2 regions of the Pseudomonas sp. FP2254 genome follow, and region 2 is predicted to be linked to the other one. Evidence: predicted binding sites of a transcription regulator. Region 2 holds the regulator's gene; the other holds the start of a gene.
The links. Region 2 encodes FliA, which starts transcription of late flagellar genes. Its sites were predicted from a motif close to CTAAAGTTTNNNNNNNNNNNGCCGNTAA; they were not measured.

Region 1 (5,600 bases), 1.9 Mb from region 2:
CGGCGCTGTTGAACAAAGGCTTTGAGTACCTCAAGGCCATTGGCTTTCTTTGAACCGTTCCAGGACCACGATATGAAACCGCTGCAACCCGATACTTTAATCTGCAACCCGAACGGCCCGCCGATTGTGGCGAGCGTCGTCATCAACTGCGAAGCGCTTCGCGTGTGGGAGATGGTGGGGCAGTTTTCGAGCTTTGATGCCTTCATCCCGGCCTTGGCGTCTGTCGAGATGATCGGCACAGGCGTGGGTGCATTGCGTACCAAAACGTTCCGTGATGGCAACTGTGTCGTCGAGCAACTCAATAGTCGAGATGATCATGCCATGCACATGACCTGGACCATGATCTATAACACGCTGGGCGTGGCCAGGTTGTGGGCAGGGATTCGTGTGCAGGCACATGGCGTGCAATGCGCCAAGGTGAGCTGGACCATCATTGCCGAGCCAGTGGACAAGACGCAGGTGGGTTTCGAAGCGTTTGTGCAGGACTTTGCCGACAGCGCCCTGGCAAACGTGCGTAAGCTGCTGGGCGGTGCGTAGGAGCGAAGCTGCTCGCTCCTACGCACCGCCCAGACAAGTCAGATCTTGAAGCTGTCGACCAGTTGCTTCAAGCGATTGGCCTGTTGCGACAGGGCATCGCAGTCTCTGAGTGTCTCGTTGAGATTGGCTACGCCCTGCTGGTTAAGCAGATTGATCTGGTTGATGTCCACGTTGAGCGTTTCCACCACGGCGGTTTGCTCCTCAGTGGCCGCAGCGACGGACTGGTTCATGCCGTCAATCTCAACGATTCGCTGCGTCACGCTCACCAGGCGTTCACCCGCCTGGTTGGCGACCTCAACACTTTCCTCACTTGAGACCTGGCTGGCATTCATGGTGGTCACCGCCTCGCGGGAGCCCACTTGCAGTGAAGTGATCATTTTATGAATTTCTTCGGCGGACTCCTGGGTACGGTGAGCCAGGTTGCGTACTTCATCGGCCACCACAGCAAAGCCACGCCCGGCCTCACCAGCACGCGCGGCTTCGATCGCGGCGTTGAGAGCAAGCAAGTTGGTTTGCTGAGAAATGCCTTTGATCACATCCAGAATGTGACCAATGTTGTCGGTACTGGCGTTAAGCGTTTCAATCTGTGTGCACGAAAGACTGATCTTCTGAGACAGCTCAGACATTGCCAAAATGGTCTGCTCAACCACTTTGCGCCCATCGTCAGCCTGCTCACTGGCACCGCTGGCGTGTTGAGATGCATCAGCCGCGTTCCGCGCAATCTCCTGAGTGGCGGCCCCCAGCTCGTTGATCGCCGCAGCAACGCTGTTGGTACGTGCACTTTGCTCGTCGGAGCCGATGATCGACGCGTTGGACGACGCCATCACGCGCTGGGACAAATCATGAACCTGGCGCGTGGCCGAAGAGACTTCCGAAATCGAAGCGTGAATACGCTCAACGAACCGGTTGAACGCACTGCCTACTTCGCCAAATTCGTCCTTGCTGGTGACAGCCAGGCGACGAGTCAGGTCGCCCTCGCCTTGGGCGATGTCCTGCATGGCGACGCCCATGGTGGTCAAGGGGCGCAGTAGCACTTGGATCAACAGGCTCAGCAACACCGCAATCGCTACCACGGCGATCAACATGGCAATCAAGGCTGAGGTGCGGAATTTACCGAGCGGCGCGTAGGCTTTGTCTTTGTCGATCGACAATCCGATATACCAATCGGCACCTGGCAGGCCGCTGATGGGCGTAAAGGACAAAATGCGATCATGGCCTTTGAGTACTACGTCCTGGTTGAGCTTTTCTATGCGAAGTGTGGTGCCTGGATAGATGTCCTTGAGGTTTTTCATCACCTGATCTTCGTCTGGACTGACGATGACCTGGCCGTCGCCGCTGACCAGAAAAGCATGGCCGATACCACCAAAGTCCACCGAGTTGATGATTTTCACCAAGGTTTGCAGACTAAGGTCGCCACCCACCACACCAAGCAATTCGCCGTTCTTTTTCACCGGCATCGCGATGGTAACGATCTGACCACCTACTGCCGCCATATAAGGCGGCGTCAGCATGGGTTTATCTGCAGCAACAGCTTGTTTGTACCAAGGGCGCTGACGAGGATCATAGTCGTCCGGCATTTTGGCGTCAGGGCGTTGGGTGAATACACCGTTGGTTTGCCCGACATAAGTGAACTGGAAGTTCGATGTCAGTGCAGGTTGATCTACCAAACCTGGCAGGTCCGCAGCACTGCCTTGGTGGGCAATGTTCTGAGTCAGACTTTCGAGTACCAGGATTCGACCACTGAGCCAGTTTTGCACACTGCTGGCGGTGAGCTCACCGGATTGCTGGATAGATGACTCCAGATTCTGCTTGATCGTACTGCGTTGCAGGTAATCGTTGTAAAGCGTAAATAACGCGAAGGCTAGGACCACCACGCCTGACGCGGCCAACAAAATTTTATGACTGAACTTGAGATTCATTTCATCGACTTCTTTTTGCCAAAGGGGGATGAGCGTGCCGAGCGGAACATTCCATGTAACGGTATAGCCGGCTTCGCGGGCCGCTCTATTTCGGTGCACGCATGGCTCATCAGGCTTTCGGCCAAATCGAGTGAAATCTTAAGGGTTTGTAGGAAACATCTTCTTTTTGAGCGAGAAACCGGACCGGTGGTACACCGATTCATTGCGGGAATGCAGCACACCGGCACTTGCGCGCACGCCATATAAGGATATTGCGGTTGGATACTGAGTGGAAAATACCGATTGCCTAAACGACAAAACCCCTGCCTGCGTTAGCAGACAGGGGTTTCGGAATTTGATCTTGACGATGACCTACTCTCACATGGGGAAACCCCACACTACCATCGGCGATGCATCGTTTCACTGCTGAGTTCGGGATGGGATCAGGTGGTTCCAATGCTCTATGGTCGTCAAGAAATTCTGTGTACCAGAACGATGCATTGCAGCGTGCCAGTGAAATTCATGGACTTCTACATAAAACAAAACCCCAACTGCTCTCGCAATTGGGGTTTCGGAATTTAATCTTGACGATGACCTACTCTCACATGGGGAAACCCCACACTACCATCGGCGATGCATCGTTTCACTGCTGAGTTCGGGATGGGATCAGGTGGTTCCAATGCTCTATGGTCGTCAAGAAATTCGGGTACTGAGTCGCGGCCAGATGGCCTCGCTTCAGCAAATTGGGTATGTGACAGCTGTCGGTGTTTTGTGAGCGTCGAACTTTCGGTTCATTGCGTCTTCATACACCGCAATCTGGCCTTTCGACTCAAATTGCTTGGGTGTTATATGGTCAAGCCTCACGGGCAATTAGTATTGGTTAGCTCAACGCCTCACAGCGCTTACACACCCAACCTATCAACGTCGTAGTCTTCGACGGCCCTTCAGGGAACTCAAGGTTCCAGTGAGATCTCATCTTGAGGCTAGTTTCCCGCTTAGATGCTTTCAGCGGTTATCTATTCCGAACATAGCTACCCGGCAATGCCACTGGCGTGACAACCGGAACACCAGAGGTTCGTCCACTCCGGTCCTCTCGTACTAGGAGCAGCCCCTCTCAAATCTCAAACGTCCACGGCAGATAGGGACCGAACTGTCTCACGACGTTCTAAACCCAGCTCGCGTACCACTTTAAATGGCGAACAGCCATACCCTTGGGACCGGCTTCAGCCCCAGGATGTGATGAGCCGACATCGAGGTGCCAAACACCGCCGTCGATATGAACTTCTTGGGCGGTAATCAGCCTGTTATCCCCGGAGTACCTTTTATCCGTTGAGCGATGGCCCTTCCATACAGAACCACCGGATCACTAAGACCTACTTTCGTACCTGCTCGACGTGTCTGTCTCGCAGTCAAGCGCGCTTTTGCCTTTATACTCTACGACCGATTTCCGACCGGTCTGAGCGCACCTTCGTACTCCTCCGTTACTCTTTAGGAGGAGACCGCCCCAGTCAAACTACCCACCATACACTGTCCTCGATCCGGATAACGGACCTGAGTTAGAACCTCAAAGTTGCCAGGGTGGTATTTCAAGGATGGCTCCACGCAGACTGGCGTCCACGCTTCAAAGCCTCCCACCTATCCTACACAAGCAAATTCAAAGTCCAGTGCAAAGCTATAGTAAAGGTTCACGGGGTCTTTCCGTCTAGCCGCGGATACACTGCATCTTCACAGCGATTTCAATTTCACTGAGTCTCGGGTGGAGACAGCGCCGCCATCGTTACGCCATTCGTGCAGGTCGGAACTTACCCGACAAGGAATTTCGCTACCTTAGGACCGTTATAGTTACGGCCGCCGTTTACCGGGGCTTCGATCAAGAGCTTCGCGTTAGCTAACCCCATCAATTAACCTTCCGGCACCGGGCAGGCGTCACACCCTATACGTCCACTTTCGTGTTTGCAGAGTGCTGTGTTTTTAATAAACAGTCGCAGCGGCCTGGTATCTTCGACCGGCATGAGCTTACGGAGCAAGTCCTTCACCCTCACCGGCGCACCTTCTCCCGAAGTTACGGTGCCATTTTGCCTAGTTCCTTCACCCGAGTTCTCTCAAGCGCCTTGGTATTCTCTACCCAACCACCTGTGTCGGTTTGGGGTACGGTTCCTGGTTACCTGAAGCTTAGAAGCTTTTCTTGGAAGCATGGCATCAACCACTTCGTCATCTAAAAGATGACTCGTCATCAGCTCTCGGCCTTAAGATCCCGGATTTACCTAAGATCTCAGCCTACCACCTTAAACTTGGACAACCAACGCCAAGCTGGCCTAGCCTTCTCCGTCCCTCCATCGCAATAACCAGAAGTACAGGAATATTAACCTGTTTTCCATCGACTACGCTTTTCAGCCTCGCCTTAGGGACCGACTAACCCTGCGTCGATTAACGTTGCGCAGGAAACCTTGGTCTTTCGGCGTGGGTGTTTTTCACACCCATTGTCGTTACTCATGTCAGCATTCGCACTTCTGATACCTCCAGCAAGCTTCTCAACTCACCTTCACAGGCTTACAGAACGCTCCTCTACCGCATCACTTACGTGATACCCGTAGCTTCGGTGTATGGTTTGAGCCCCGTTACATCTTCCGCGCAGGCCGACTCGACTAGTGAGCTATTACGCTTTCTTTAAAGGGTGGCTGCTTCTAAGCCAACCTCCTAGCTGTCTAAGCCTTCCCACATCGTTTCCCACTTAACCATAACTTTGGGACCTTAGCTGACGGTCTGGGTTGTTTCCCTTTTCACGACGGACGTTAGCACCCGCCGTGTGTCTCCCATGCTCGGCACTTGTAGGTATTCGGAGTTTGCTTCGGTTTGGTAAGTCGGGATGACCCCCTAGCCGAAACAGTGCTCTACCCCCTACAGTGATACATGAGGCGCTACCTAAATAGCTTTCGAGGAGAACCAGCTATCTCCGAGCTTGATTAGCCTTTCACTCCGATCCACAGGTCATCCGCTAACTTTTCAACGGTAGTCGGTTCGGTCCTCCAGTTAGTGTTACCCAACCTTCAACCTGCCCATGGATAGATCGCCCGGTTTCGGGTCTATTCCCAGCGACTAGACGCCCTATTAAGACTCGCTTTCGCTACGCCTCCCCTATTCGGTTAAGCTCGCCACTGAAAATAA
Region 2 (5,600 bases):
GGCGGCCGCTCGTGCAGGGGCAGCCGCCGCGGCCGGAGCAGGCGCAGGCTTGGCGGCCGGGGCGGCGGCCTTCGCGGCTACCGGTGCAGGCTTGGCGGCGGCGGCCGTCGCTGCGGCGGCCGGGGCCACTTCGCTGAACTTGCCTTTGCCGTGCAGATCGTCCAGCAGTGCTTCGAACTCATGATCGGTGATCAGCCCGTCGCCGGCGGGTTGGGCCGGTGTCGCCGGTTTGGCGGCGGCCGGTGCCGCAGGGGCTGCCGCGGTGGCGGCCACTTCCGGCAGCGCGTCGGCGGCGAAGGTGCCCTTGCCATGCAACTGGTCGAGCAACGCTTCGAATTCGTCGTCAGTGATATCGGTGCTGGCAGTGGCAGTGGCCGGCGCCGGCGCTGCGGCGGCGGGTGCCACGGCGTCGGCGGCGAACTGGCCCTTGCCGTGCAACTGATCGAGCAGCGACTCGAATTCGGCGTCGGTAATGTCTTCGCTGGTCGGCGCCTGCGCCGGGGCCGCTGCGGCAGGTGCTTCAGCTTCGGCCTTGACCGCGCTGAGAGAGCTGAGCAGCTGTTCGAACTCGCTGTCGGTAACGTCCGGTTCCGGCGCCGGCTCAGGTTCCGCCACCGCCTCAGCCACGGGCTCGGCCGCCAGATCGGCAGGCTCCGCGTAACGCGCCAGGGCGGCCAGCAGTTCCGGGGTGGCAGCGGTGATCGGGGCCCGTTCGCGCACTTGGCTGAACATGCCGTTGACCGCATCGAGTGCTTCGAGAATCACGTCCATCAACTCCGAGTCGACGTGCCGCTCACCCTTGCGCAGGATGTCGAACACGTTCTCGGCGATGTGGCAGCACTCCACCAGCTCATGGAGCTGGAGGAAGCCGGCGCCCCCTTTTACAGTATGAAAACCGCGAAAAATTGCATTGAGCAGGTTCGCATCATCCGGGCGGCTTTCCAGCTCGACCAGTTGTTCGGACAGTTGCTCTAAAATTTCGCCGGCCTCTACAAGGAAATCCTGAAGGATCTCTTCATCGGCGCCGAAGCTCATGTGGGTGCTCCTTAGAAGCCTAAACTGGATAACAGGTCATCTACGTCATCCTGACCTGACACAACGTCTTCACGTTTATCGGCATGAATCTGCGGACCTTCACCCTTGGCGAGATGTTTTTGTGGATCTTTTTCCGAGAGGATCGCTTCGCGGTCATGTTCGATGCCGGCGAAACGGTCAACCTGGCCTGCCATGAGCACCAGTTTGAGCAAATTGCTTTCCACTTCGGTGACCAACTGCGTCACACGCTTGATCACCTGACCGGTCAGGTCCTGGTAGTCCTGGGCCAGCAGAATATCGTTGAGGTTGCTGGACACCGTGCGGTTGTCCTGCTCGCTGCGTGACAGGAACCCTTCGACCCGGCGTGCCAGCTCGCGGAACTCTTCAGCCCCCACTTCCCGCCGCATGAAGCGGCCCCAGTCGGCATTCAGGGCCTGGGCTTCATTGGCCATGCCGTTGACCAGAGGCGTGGCGTTTTCCACCAGGTCCATGGTGCGGTTGGCCGCGGCCTCAGTCAGCCTGACCACGTAGGACAGGCGTTCGGTGGCATCGGTAATCTGCGAGATTTCTTCGGCCTGGGGCATGTGCGGGTCAATCTGGAAATTGACGATTGCACTGTGCAACTCGCGCGTGAGCTTGCCCACTTCCTGGTACAGGCCTCGGTCACGGGTCTGATTGAGCTCATGGATTAACTGCACCGCGTCGCCGAAATGACCTTTTTCAAGGCTGTCGACCAGTTGGTGAGCATGTTTTTTCAGGGTTGACTCAAAGTCTCCCTGTGACGTTTCTTTCTGCTCCATAGCTCCCCCGCGATGGCATTAGCCGTGGATGCGTTCGAAGATTTTTTCGATCTTCTCTTTCAACGCCTGTGCAGTGAATGGTTTGACCACATAACCGTTAACGCCGGCCTGGGCAGCTTCGATAATCTGTTCACGCTTGGCTTCGGCGGTCACCATCAGCACGGGAAGGCTGCGTAGTTTTTCGTCAGCGCGCACGTGACGCAGCAAGTCGATGCCGGTCATGCCCGGCATGTTCCAGTCGGTTACCAGAAAGTCGATGCCCCCGCTGTTGAGGATCGGAATCGCCGTAAGGCCATCATCCGCCTCGACCGTGTTTGTGAACCCAAGGTCACGCAACAGGTTTTTTATGATCCGCCGCATCGTTGAGAAGTCATCAACGATGAGGATTTTCATGTTCTTGTCCAATTCGACCTCCAAGCAGTCTTAAACGCGCCCAGCACCTGGACGCGCCATTTCAATCAACAGGCATTACACAAAAAGGACTGCCGGGGCCACCACGGGCCGAACCCGCGCAGGCCCATGGCCCACGCGGTATCGCTCTGCAGTGTCCCCACACTGCCTGTCAGCGCGCTCGCCACTCTCCCAGACGTCCCCGCAAGCGGGCGGCGCACTGGCTATGCAACTGGCTGACCCGCGATTCGCTGACCCCCAGCACCTCACCGATTTCCTTGAGGTTCAGCTCTTCGTCGTAGTACAGCGCCAACACCAAACGTTCACGCTCCGGCAAATTGGCGATTGCGTCCGCCAATGCCCCCTGGAAGCGTTCATCCTCCAGGTCGCGCGACGGCTCCATGTGAGCGCTCGCGCCGTCCTCGTGCAGCCCTTCATGCTCGCCGTCCTGCAACAGGTCGTCGAAACTGAACAGGCGGCTGCCCAAGGTATCGTTCAAAATCCCGTAATAATCGTCGAGACTCAATTGGAGTTCGGCCGCAACTTCATGATCTTTAGCGTCACGACCGGTTTTTGCTTCAATTGCTCGAATTGCGTCACTGACCATGCGCGTATTGCGATGCACCGAACGGGGTGCCCAGTCACCTTTACGCACTTCATCGAGCATCGCGCCGCGAATACGGATACCCGCATACGTCTCGAAACTCGCACCCTTGGTGGCGTCGTACTTGGTCGACACCTCCAGCAGGCCGATCATGCCCGCCTGGATCAGATCCTCCACCTGCACGCTGGCCGGCAACCGGGCCAGCAAATGGTAGGCAATGCGCTTGACCAGGGGCGCATAGCGCTCGATCAGTTCACCCTGGCTGTCACGCGCCGATTTTTTGTAGAGGTTGTAACCGCTCGATGTCATAGCACTGGCCCTGCGCTCGTCTGATGCACCAATCGCTCGACGAAAAACTCCAGATGCCCACGCGGGTTGGCGGGCAGCGGCCAGGTATCGACCTTCTGGGCAATAGCCTTGAACGCCAAGGCGCATTTCGAACGAGGGAATGCTTCGTAGACCGCGCGCTGTTTCTGCACGGCCTTGCGCACACATTCGTCGTAGGGAACTGCGCCGACGTATTGTAAGGCGACATCGAGAAAGCGATCCGTGACCTTGGTCAACTTGGCGAACAGGTTGCGCCCTTCCTGCGGGCTCTGGGCCATGTTGGCCAGGACGCGGAAGCGGTTCATGCCGTAGTCACGGTTAAGGAGTTTAATCAGGGCGTAGGCGTCGGTGATCGAGGTGGGTTCATCGCAGACCACCAGCAATACTTCCTGCGCGGCGCGCACAAAGCTGACCACGGACTCGCCGATCCCCGCAGCGGTGTCGATCACCAGCACGTCGAGGTTGTCGCCGATATCGCTGAACGCTTGAATCAGCCCGGCATGCTGCGCGGGGCTCAGGTGCACCATGCTCTGGGTGCCGGAAGCGGCCGGCACGATGCGGATCCCGCCGGGGCCTTGCAGCAGCACATCGCGCAGCTCGCACCGGCCTTCGATCACATCGGCCAGGGTGTGTTTGGGCGTCAGCCCCAGCAGAACGTCGACGTTCGCCAGTCCCAGGTCGGCGTCCAGCAGCATGACGCGACGGCCAAGCTCTGCCAGCGCCAGGGACAAATTCACTGACACGTTAGTTTTTCCGACGCCACCTTTGCCGCCGGTCACCGCGATCACCTGTACGGGATGCATGCTGCCCATTTTATTTCTTTACCTTGTCTTGCTTAGACGCAGGCTACATGGCTTGGCCGCGTGAATCGCTTGCAGACCATCAATGTAGGTACATTGCATTGTGTTCATGTTGCTCAGCCCACCCGTTTTGCCGGGCTGTGGTACAGGTCAGCGAACATATCGGCCATCGCTTCCTCGCTAGGCTCGTCCTGCATTTGCACGCTGACGGCACGGCTGACCAACTGATGACGGCGCGGCAGATGCAGATCATCCGGAATCCGCGGCCCGTCGGTCAGGTAGGCGACCGGTAATGCATGACCGATAGCCAGGCTCAACACTTCGCCCAGGCTGGCGGTTTCGTCCAATTTGGTCAGGATGCAACCGGCCAGCCCACAGCGTTTGTAACTGTGGTAGGCAGCGGTAAGAACCTGTTTCTGGCTGGTGGTTGCAAGCACCAGGTAATTTTTTGACTTGATCCCACGCCCGGCCAGGCTTTCCAGCTGCATGCGCAGCGCCGGATCGCTGGCTTGCAGGCCGGCGGTGTCGATCAGCACCACGCGTTTGCGCAGCAGCGGGTCCAGGGCGTTGGCCAGGGACTGGCCCGGGTCGACATGAGTCACCGGCACGTTAAGAATGCGCCCCAGGGTCTTGAGCTGTTCCTGGGCACCGATACGGTAGCTGTCCATGCTCACCAGCGCGATGTTATGCGCGCCATACTTGAGCACATAACGCGCCGCCAGCTTGGCCAGGGTGGTGGTCTTGCCCATGCCGGCAGGGCCGACCATGGCGATCACGCCGCCCTCTTCCAGAGGTTCGATTTCCGGGGTGACGATCATGCGGGCCAGGTGCGCCAGCAGCATGCGCCAGGCCTGGCGTGGCTCGTCGATTTCAGTGGTCAACGCCAGCAGGTCGCGGGACAACGGGCCGGACAGGCCGATGCGTTGCAGGCGACGCCACAGGTTGGCTTGCTGCGGCTTGCTGCCTTGCAACTGGTTCCAGGCCAGGGAGCCCAGTTGCACTTCCAGCAATTCACGCAGGCCATTGAGTTCAAAACGCATCGAATCGAACATGCGCTGGTCGACGGCGGCGGCCGGGGCTGGCGCGGCGGGACGCGGCGGTTCGACAAACGTAGGTTCAACCAGCGGCTCGGCGGCGGTCAGCGGCAGGCCGGCGAACAACTGGCGATTGGTGGTGGCATCGCTGTCGCCGCGCATGCTCAGTTCGGCCTGGGCCGAGACGATGCGCGAAGCGGTCTTGCGCAACTCGTCCTCGAGCTCCATGTTGGGAACGCGTGGCGCCAGCGCCGAGGGGGTGTAGTCCAGGGCAGCCGTCAGCTCGACACCGCCGGCAATACGACGGTTACCGATAATCGCGGCGTCGGCGCCCAGCTCATCACGGACCAGTTTCATGGCCTGACGCATATCGGCGGCGAAAAAACGCTTCACTTGCATAACCCACTACCCTCAGCCGTTGGGCCCTACTGTCGCGACGATAGTCACTTGCTTGTTGTCAGGAATTTCCTGATAAGCCAACACGTGCAAATTCGGTACTGCCAGGCGTCCAAACCGCGACAACATCGCTCGGACCGGACCCGCCACCAGCAGAATCACCGGTTGGCCCTGCATTTCCTGGCGCTGTGCGGCGTCGATCAACGAACGCTGC

Region 1: PSH94_RS00605 (methyl-accepting chemotaxis protein) is a predicted target of FliA. The motif match lies at 2,571-2,598, and genes of this name have one in related genera.

What each region holds. Positions count from the first base shown of each region.
Region 1 covers NZ_CP117444.1:122,236-127,835, reverse strand. The annotation lists gene PSH94_RS00615 (amino acid adenylation domain-containing protein) at 1-53, shown strand, start outside; gene PSH94_RS00610 (SRPBCC family protein) at 73-537, shown strand; gene PSH94_RS00605 (methyl-accepting chemotaxis protein) at 576-2,456, opposite strand; rRNA gene rrf (5S ribosomal RNA) at 2,795-2,910, opposite strand; rRNA gene rrf (5S ribosomal RNA) at 3,018-3,133, opposite strand; rRNA gene PSH94_RS00590 (23S ribosomal RNA) at 3,285-5,600, opposite strand, start outside.
Region 2 covers NZ_CP117444.1:3,860,949-3,866,548, forward strand. The annotation lists gene PSH94_RS17650 (chemotaxis protein CheA) at 1-1,035, opposite strand, end outside; gene PSH94_RS17655 (protein phosphatase CheZ) at 1,047-1,835, opposite strand; gene PSH94_RS17660 (chemotaxis response regulator CheY) at 1,854-2,228, opposite strand; gene fliA (RNA polymerase sigma factor FliA) at 2,398-3,138, opposite strand; gene fleN (flagellar synthesis regulator FleN) at 3,135-3,968, opposite strand; gene flhF (flagellar biosynthesis protein FlhF) at 4,073-5,389, opposite strand; gene flhA (flagellar biosynthesis protein FlhA) at 5,402-5,600, opposite strand, start outside.